Regions from separate parts of the Herbaspirillum sp. NPDC101397 genome, predicted to be linked through region 2. Evidence: predicted binding sites of a transcription regulator. Region 2 holds the regulator's gene; the other holds the start of a gene.
The links. Region 2 encodes sigma-54, which starts transcription at its own class of promoters, with help from an activator protein. Its sites were predicted from a motif close to TGGCANGNAANCTGCTTT; they were not measured.
Positions count from the first base shown of each region.

Region 1: a site for sigma-54 is predicted at 2,917-2,934, ahead of ACIROW_RS07790 (CmpA/NrtA family ABC transporter substrate-binding protein). Genes of this name have one in related genera too.

Region 1 is NZ_JBIWNS010000002.1:667,457-671,871, forward strand. Features, by position in the region: gene ACIROW_RS07780 (ABC transporter ATP-binding protein) at 1-428, opposite strand, end outside; gene ntrB (nitrate ABC transporter permease) at 494-1,408, opposite strand; gene ACIROW_RS07790 (CmpA/NrtA family ABC transporter substrate-binding protein) at 1,493-2,665, opposite strand; gene ACIROW_RS07795 (ANTAR domain-containing response regulator) at 3,103-3,729, opposite strand; gene ACIROW_RS07800 (autotransporter outer membrane beta-barrel domain-containing protein) at 4,180-4,415, shown strand, end outside.
Region 2 is NZ_JBIWNS010000004.1:85,123-89,537, forward strand. Features, by position in the region: gene lptA (lipopolysaccharide transport periplasmic protein LptA) at 1-149, shown strand, start outside; gene lptB (LPS export ABC transporter ATP-binding protein) at 151-894, shown strand; gene ACIROW_RS10870 (RNA polymerase factor sigma-54) at 928-2,409, shown strand; gene hpf (ribosome hibernation-promoting factor, HPF/YfiA family) at 2,533-2,886, shown strand; gene grxD (Grx4 family monothiol glutaredoxin) at 3,188-3,499, shown strand; gene ACIROW_RS10885 (UbiX family flavin prenyltransferase) at 3,510-4,109, shown strand; gene ACIROW_RS10890 (SDR family oxidoreductase) at 4,158-4,415, opposite strand, start outside.

The DNA.
Region 1 (4,415 bases), on a different contig from region 2:
GAGATTTCATTGGGACGCTTGGTCTCGGCCGCCGTCAATCCCACCAGCGCCAGCGCGGCGCGTGTGCGGTCGCGCAGCTGGGTACGATTTTCGGTGGCGCCGAAGACGCGCTCGACGCCCAGAAAAATATTCTCGTAGCAGGTCAGCCACGGCAGCAGCGAGTGGTTCTGGAACACCACCGAGCGCTCCGGCGACGGTCCGGCGATTTCGCGGTTGGCGCACAGAAGGAGGCCGTCGCTCGGCTTGAGCAGGCCGGCGATCAGGTTCAGCAGCGTCGACTTGCCGCAGCCGGAGTGGCCGATCAACGTGATGAACTCGCCCTTCTGCACGGTCAGGTTGATGTCGCGCAGCGCATGGAAGCTGCCCTTCTTGGTGTGGAACACCATCTCGACGCCATTGATGTCGATAAACTTGTTATGCATGTCCATCAGAATCCCCTGTTGCTTTGTTAAGCGTTAGTCATTGCATTGCGTTGCATTGAAACCGTACCTGCTCAACTGCTGACTTCTTCATACGTGAAAGCCTTGGCCAGCGCCACCAGCAGCTGCTCGAGGATCAGGCCCACCACGCCGATCACCACGATCGCGATGATGATGTGCGGCACGTTCAGGTTGTTCCATTCATCCCAGACCCAGAAGCCGATGCCGACGCCGCCGGTCAGCATTTCCGCCGCGACGATCACCAGCCAGGCGGTGCCGATGGCAAGACGCACGCCGGTCAGCATGTACGGCAGCACCGACGGGAACAGGATCTTGGTGAGAATCTTCCATTCCGACAGATTCAACACGCGCGCCACGTTCATGTAATCCTGCGGCACACGCTGCACGCCGACGGCGGTGTTGATGATCATCGGCCAGATCGAGCAGATGAAGATCGACCAGATCGCCGCCGGATTGGCCGACTTGAACACGAGCAGGCCGATCGGCAACCAGGCCAGCGGCGACACCGGTTTCAGCAAGCTGATGATGGGACCGAACATGCCTGACAAAAAACGCACGCGACCGATCAGGAAGCCCAGCGGAATGCCCACCACTGCCGCCAGGCCGAAGCCGATCGCCACGCGCTGCAGCGACGCCAGTACGTTCCAGCCGATGCCCTGGTCGTTCGGACCGGTGCGGTAGAACGGATCGGAGAACAGCTTGATGGCCTCCTGCAAGGTCACCAGCGGCGTCGGGAAATTACCGGTCTTGGCGGCGACGATCTGCCACACCAGCACCAGGAAAGCGAGGCCGGTCAACGGCGGCAACACCTTCATGAACCAGCCTGCAAACGGCAGGTTTCTCTTCGCGGCTTTCACTTTCTTCACCGCCGGAGCGGGAGCAGCAACGGAAGCTGCCGCCGCAGCGGTGGTTGTCGGCGAGGCCGGTGCGGGCTTGTCGTTCATCATCGTTTCCATGACTGCGCTCATATCGATTCCTTCACTTGATCACTTGATGCTGCTGCAAGATGTCTTGCAATCCGTCGGCCTGCATCGGCCTGACGACGCAAACGCTCAGGCCTTGACCTTGAACGAAGCGGCGTAGGCTTTCGGATTCTTGCCGTCCCATACGGTGCCGTCCATCAGCTTCGATGTACGCATCACGTCCTTCGGAATGCTGGTCTTGGTCATGGTCGCGGCGTCCTTGTACAAATCAATCTGGTTGACCGACTTGGCCACGGCCAGGTAATCCGGATCGTCCTTGAGCAGGCCCCAGCGGCGATGCTGCGTCATGAACCACATGCCGTCCGACAGGTACGGGAAGTTGACCGCGCCGTCGTTGTAGAACTTCATGTAGTTCGGGTCGTCCCAGGTCTTGCCGAGACCGTTCTGGTAGCGCCCCATGATGCGTTGATCGATGACGTCCTTGCTGGTGTTGACGTAGGACTTGTCGGCGATCACTTCGGCCATCTTGTTCTTGTTGGCCAGCGAGGCGTCGATCCATTTTCCGGCCTCGAGGATCGCCGCCATCATGGCGCGGCAGGTGTTCGGATATTTCTTGGCGAAGTCGAGCGTGGTGCCGAGGACTTTTTCCGGATGGTCTTTCCAGATGTCCTGCGTGGTGGTGGCGGTGATGCCGACACCGTCGACGATCGCGCGGTGGCCCCAGGGCTCGCCAACGCAGAAACCATCCATGTTGCCGACTCGCATGTTGGCCACCATCTGCGGCGGCGGTACGGTAATGACCTTGGCGTCCTTCATCGGATTGATGCCGTTGGCGGCCAGCCAGTAGTACAGCCACATCGCGTGGGTGCCGGTCGGGAAAGTCTGCGCAAAGGTGTATTCGCGCTTGTCGGTTTGCATCAGCTTGGCCAGCGACGGACCGTCGACGCCCCCTTTGTCGGCGATCTTCTTCGACAGCGTGATGGCCTGGCCATTGTTGTTCAGGTTCATGAGCACGGCCATGTCTTTCTTTTGCCCGCCGATGCCCATCTGCACGCCATAGATGAGGCCGTAGAGCACGTGCGCCGCGTCCAGCTCGCCGTTGGTCAGCTTGTCGCGCACGCCGGCCCAGGAGGCTTCCTTGCTGAGCACGATCTTGATGCCGTATTTCTTGTCGAGACCGAGCACCGAGGCCATCACGACGGAAGCGCAATCGGTCAGCGGAATGAAACCGATCTTCACTTCTTCCTTCTCCGGTTTATCGGAGCCGGCCGCCCAGGCTCCTCCCGTGGCTAGTCCCAACATGCTCGCTCCCGTTGCAAGTCCTGCAGTCTGAATCAATTGACGACGCTTGAAATCCACTTCGTTCACAGCTTCCACGGCCTTGCTCGCTTGCTCTTTGAATTCCATCGCATTCCCCATTTGTTCGGCGGCAAAAAAAAAGGCGTCCCTTCGGCATGCACTGAGTCATGTCGAAAGACGCCTTTGTCTTGGATGGATCCGACCGCCATTGGCCGGATCGTTCATTGCGCAAACCTTGCGCTAATGCAGACGATTCAGCAAAGAGCGTGCCAAGCAGCTTATAAAACACTTAAAAGCCGCGCCGCTCATGGGCAAAGCGACAATCCGGCGTAACAGGTTTGAAAGGAAAGCGAGGGGAGTTTGCAAGCGTGGAGGCGCACCGCCTTTGTGCTGCGCACCAATTTGGCGGTGCATGCACGCCGCCGCATGCGGGAAAAGTGTCAGCCGAGCAAGTCTTCGACGTCCAGCAGGCGCTGGGCGATTTCCGAGAGCTTGAGGTTCTTGTTCATGGCCATGCTGCGCAGCTTTTGATAGGCTTCGTCCTCCGACAGCTTGTGGCGGGACATCAGCAGGCCCTTTGCGCGCTCGATCACTTTGCGTTCGGCCAGCTTGTGCTTGGTGTCGGACAATTCGGTCAGCAGCTTCTGCTCCTGGCGGAAGCGCGCCAGCGCCACGTCGAGCACCGGCTTGATGCGTTCAGCTTGCAATCCGGCCACGATGTAGGCAGTGACGCCGGCTTCCATGGCGGCTTCCATGGTGCTGGTGTTGTCGTCTTCGGTGAACATGACGATGGGGCGGCGCTCGTCGCGCGTGGCGATGACGATGTGCTCGAGCACGTCGCGCGCATCAGACTCGGCGTCGATGATGATCATGTCGGGCTGAAGCTGGGCGATGCGCTCGGGCAGGTACAGGTCGGCCGGCAGCGAGGCGATGATGTTGTAGCCGGCCTCCAGCAAGCCGATGCGCAAGGCTTTGCCACGCTCGGCCTGCTCCTGCAGGTCGGTGTCGGTCTCATCATCGGCATGGTCGATGATGGTGTTGACGACGACAATGCGTAGATTGCGCATGTGAGGTTCCAATGTTCGCCTGGACATCGTAAATCGATTCTGAACGCGTTACGGGTCTGGGTGGCTGTGGCACATCCCATACCGGATTGCACCGGCTTCATGTTGCCACACCTCCACGCTGCATGCCCGCCCGAATATCCCCGGATGCAGCGGGCGAATAGTAACCCATTTGGAAATGCCGCACACTTTCCATCATCTTGTGATGCATTCTTTTCGCGTTCTGCCTGCTGCACCGTCAGCATCATGCAAGCAAAAATCAAACCAGAAAAACGTGACGCGGTCGCATCGCCATGCCGTATTCCCTACTGCGCAACTCGCCTTTTCCTACAGGAAATTGAGGAAGACGCCTATCTACCGTAAGCAAGGCGGTTGTTAACATCCATTGCGTCAACTGCCTTCGCACAGTGGACACTATTTTTGATTCGGCTTTCCGCCAGGAGGAGATTACCCATGTCACGTCGCATTCGTTGCCTGCCGGCCGTCGGCAAGTCCGTGCAATTCGTTACTTATTTTGCCGCCGGCAGCGCACTTGCGCTGACCTCTGCCAGCGCGCTGGCTGATCCTTCGCCCGCGCTGGATCGTTTCAGCTTGTCGGCAGGCGCCTACTATGTTGACCCGACTTTCCGGGTCAATGCCAACTCCCAATACGGCTCGTATCAGTCCGGCGACATTGACCGCGATCGCAC
Region 2 (4,415 bases):
CCGATGAAGTCAACGGCGAGTTCATCTCCTACGACAGCCGTGCCGAGTTCTATTCGGTCAACAACACCAACACCGGCGAAAGCAAACCCGGCGGCGGTCGCATCACCGCGATCATCCAGCCGCGCGTCGATTCTTCGAAGGGCCAATAAGATGGCGATCAGTTCTCTCGTAGTACGCGGATTGCAAAAGAGCTATGGCGCGCGGCAGGTCGTTCGCGACGTCTCGCTCGAAGTCGCCAGCGGCGAAGTGGTCGGCCTGCTCGGCCCCAACGGCGCCGGCAAGACCACCTCGTTTTACATGATCGTCGGCCTGGTGCCGTCCGACGGCGGCGAGATCGATCTCGACGGTTCGGCGATTTCTCGGCTGCCTATCCACGAGCGCGCGCAGCTCGGCCTGTCTTATCTGCCGCAGGAAGCCTCGGTGTTCCGCAAGCTCAACGTGGAAGACAACATCCGCGCCGTACTGGAACTGCGCAAGGAAAACGGCAAGTCGCTCAGCCGTGATGAAATCGAAGGCCGCCTCAACAGCCTGTTGCACGAATTGCAGATCGAGAAGCTGCGCGAAAGCCCGGCACTGTCGTTGTCCGGCGGCGAACGCCGGCGTGTCGAAATCGCCCGTGCGCTGGCGACCGATCCGCGCTTCGTGCTGCTCGACGAACCATTCGCCGGTATCGATCCGATCGCCGTGATCGAGATCCAGCGCATCGTGCGCTTCCTCAAGGAACGCGGCATCGGCGTGCTCATCACAGACCACAACGTGCGCGAGACCCTGGGCATTTGCGATCGCGCCTACATCATCAACCAGGGCACCGTGCTGGCCAGCGGCAGCCCTGACGACATCATCGCCGATGAGTCCGTCCGCCGCGTGTATCTGGGCGAACACTTCCGCATGTAATCCGCAGGCAATACGCTGCCAACTGAAAACTGAATGAAACAATCCCTCCAGCTTCGCACCTCTCAGCATCTGGCATTGACGCCGCAGTTGCAGCAGTCGATCCGTTTGCTGCAGCTGTCGACGCTGGAACTGCACCAGGAACTGGAACAGATCCTGTCGGACAATCCGCTGCTGGAACGCCTCGACGATGCGCTCGACAATTCCGTGCGGCTGCTTGCCGACGGCGCCCTCAGCAGCCCGTCTTCGGCGCAGGCGGAGCCGGTCGAAAACAGCGCCGCCAGCGCTGCACCCGCGGAAGGCGAAGCCGGCGATCCGCAGGACAGCGCAAGCGGCGACGAGCATGCGAGCGGCGATGCCGACTGGAGCTTCGACGACGTCGCCCGCACCGGCAAGACACCCGACGACGAAGACTCGCGTCCGCAACTCGAAGCCCACGACGTCACGCTGCGCGAACACCTGCAGGAGCAGACCCGCCTGACCGTGCGCAGCTTGCGCGACCGTGCGCTGATCGAACTGATCGTCGATGCGATTGACGACCATGGCTATCTCGAAGAATCGCTGGAAGAAATCCACGCGCGCCTGCCCGAAGAACTGGAAATCGAACTTGACGAACTGACCATTGCACTGAAGCTGCTGCAGAGCTTCGAGCCGGCCGGCGTCGGCGCGCGTAGCGCCTCCGAATGCCTGGCGCTGCAGGTCCGGCGCTTGCCGAAAGTTGCCTTTGTCACACGCCGGCTGGCGCTGACCATCGTTGAAGATTACCTGGCGCTGTTCGCCCAGCGTGATTTCAATAAAATCAAGAAAGCGCTCGGTTGCGACGATGAAGACCTGCGCGAGGCGCAAGCCGTGATTCGCCAGTGCCATCCACATCCCGGCGCCATGTTTGCATCGGGCCGATCCGACTACGTGGTGCCCGACGTGATTGTCAAAGCGTCCAAGGACGGCTGGCAGGTTTTGCTCAACCACGACGTGATGCCACGGCTGCGCGTCAACGCCATGTACGCCAACGCACTCAAGCAAGCCAAGGGCGACGGCTCGCTCGGTTCGCAGCTGCAGGAAGCCAAGTGGCTGATCAAAAATATGCGTCAGCGCTTCGACACAATTTTGCGTGTCGCCCAGGCAATTGTTGAGAGGCAACGCAACTTTTTTTCACATGGCGCCGTTGCCATGAGACCCCTTGTGTTGCGCGAAATAGCTGATACACTGGGTCTACACGAGAGCACTATTTCTCGTGTAACGACTCAGAAGTACATGCTGACCCCGCATGGCATGTTTGAGTTGAAATACTTCTTCGGCAGCCACGTCGCAACAGAAACCGGAGGTGAAGCTTCCTCCACTGCGATACGGGCTCTCATCAAACAACTGATAGGAGCAGAAGACCCTAAGAACCCACTCTCTGATAGCAAGATTGCAGATATGTTGGCGGAACAGGGCATGGTGGTGGCGCGACGTACCGTCGCGAAATACCGCGAAGTGCTCAAAATTCCGCCGGTGAATCTCCGCAAATCTCTGTAAGTTTTTCTGTAGCAAAGCATCGTTGCTGTGTTCTGTTGAGTTCGGGTGTTTTGTTCTGGTGCTGCCTGCAAGCAACCGGACAATGCGTAAGAACCTCCAGCAATCTCACGATAGGAGTGCTGTATGAATCTGACCATTAGTGGCCATCATCTCGATTTGACCCCCGCCATCCGCGAGTACGTGCAAAACAAGCTGACGCGCATCAAGCGCCACTTTGACCATGTGATCGACATCAGTGTCATTCTCAGCGTAGACAAGCTGACCGAAAAAGAAAAACGCCAGAAGGCAGAAATAAACGTTCATATCAAGGGGAAAGACCTGCATGCCGAGAGCATTGCACACGACCTGTACGCCGCCATTGACATGCTGATCGACAAACTGGATCGCCAGGTGATCAAGCACAAGGACCGCGTGCAAAACCATCACTCGATGGCAAAACGCCTGCCGGAAGAACCGTTGCCCGCAGCTGCCTCGTGATAGCCAACTAGCCGGCGGACTGGACCGGCACCAAAAAAAGGGCGCGCAAGCGCCCTTTCTTGTTTCTGCAACGACAACTTCATCGCGTATTTTCAATATCTTTCAAAATCTTTTACACTTTTTCCCCACCTGCCTCGCAAGGCATCTCTTGCAATCCTGCAAATCATTTACATGTTGGTCACAGCAGCCCACCCGCGCCGTGTTGCCTGAAAGACATTCCCCTGTGCAACGGCACTCTCCCAACGCGCACGCCCGCTTTTTCATATAATGGCGGCATTGCGAACTTTTTGAAGGTGTAGTCATGAGCGAAGTCCAATCCTGGATCAAGGAAACCGTTACCCAAAACCCTGTCGTGCTGTTCATGAAGGGCACCGCGCAATTCCCGCAGTGTGGCTTCTCGGGCAAGGCGATCCAACTGCTCAAGGCCAGCGGCGCGGAAAACATCGTCACCGTCAACGTGCTGGAAAGCGCCGACGTGCGCCAGGGCATCAAGGAATACTCGAACTGGCCGACCATCCCTCAGTTGTACGTCAAGGGCGAATTCATCGGCGGCTCCGACATCCTGAGCGAAATGTACGAATCGGGCGAACTGCAAACCCTGTTCAAGGGCTGATCCCCTGTCCATCGCGACAAATTCCGCACCGCCGCGCCGCCGCCTGATCGTCGCCATCACCGGCGCGACCGGCGTGGCGTACGGCGTGCGCCTGCTGGGCGTGCTGCGCGACGCCGGTGTGGAAACCCATCTGCTGGTATCCGAAGCCGGCGTGCTGAACCTGCATCAGGAACTCGACATGAGCCGCAAGGACGTCGAGGCGCTGGCCGACGTGGTCCATCCGGTGCGCGATGTCGGCGCTTCGATCGCCAGCGGTTCATTCACGTCCTCGGGCATGATCGTTGCGCCCTGTTCGATGAAGACGCTCGCCGCCATCGCCAACGGCCTGTCCGACAATCTCATCTCGCGCGCCGCCGACGTGGTCCTGAAAGAACGCCGCCGCCTGGTGCTGATGGTGCGCGAAACGCCGTTCAATCTCGCCCACCTGCGCAACATGACCAGCGTCACCGAAATGGGCGGCATCATCTTCCCGCCCCTGCCCGGTTTCTATCATCGCCCACAATCCATCGAGGAAATGATCGACCACACGCTGGGCCGCGTGCTTGACCTCTACGACATTGCGCATGCGCTGACACCGCGCTGGGCCGGTCTAAAAAACCAGCAGACATAAAAAAAACGCTGCCTTGAGAGCAGCGTTTTTTCTTTGCGGAAGAGCGTATCAACCTCGACCGATGAACGGCATCTTGGTCGCCATCACCGTCATGAATTGCACGTTGGCATCCAGCGGCAGGCTGTCCATGTAAAGGATGGCCTTCGCCACATGGCCGGCGTCCATGGTCGGTTCAACCTGGGTCGATCCATCGGCCTGCAAGGTGCCCTTCTTCATCAGCTCGGTCATGTCGGTCGAGGCGTTGCCGATGTCGATCTGGCCGCAGGCGATGTCGTAGCGGCGACCGTCCAGCGAGGTCGACTTGGT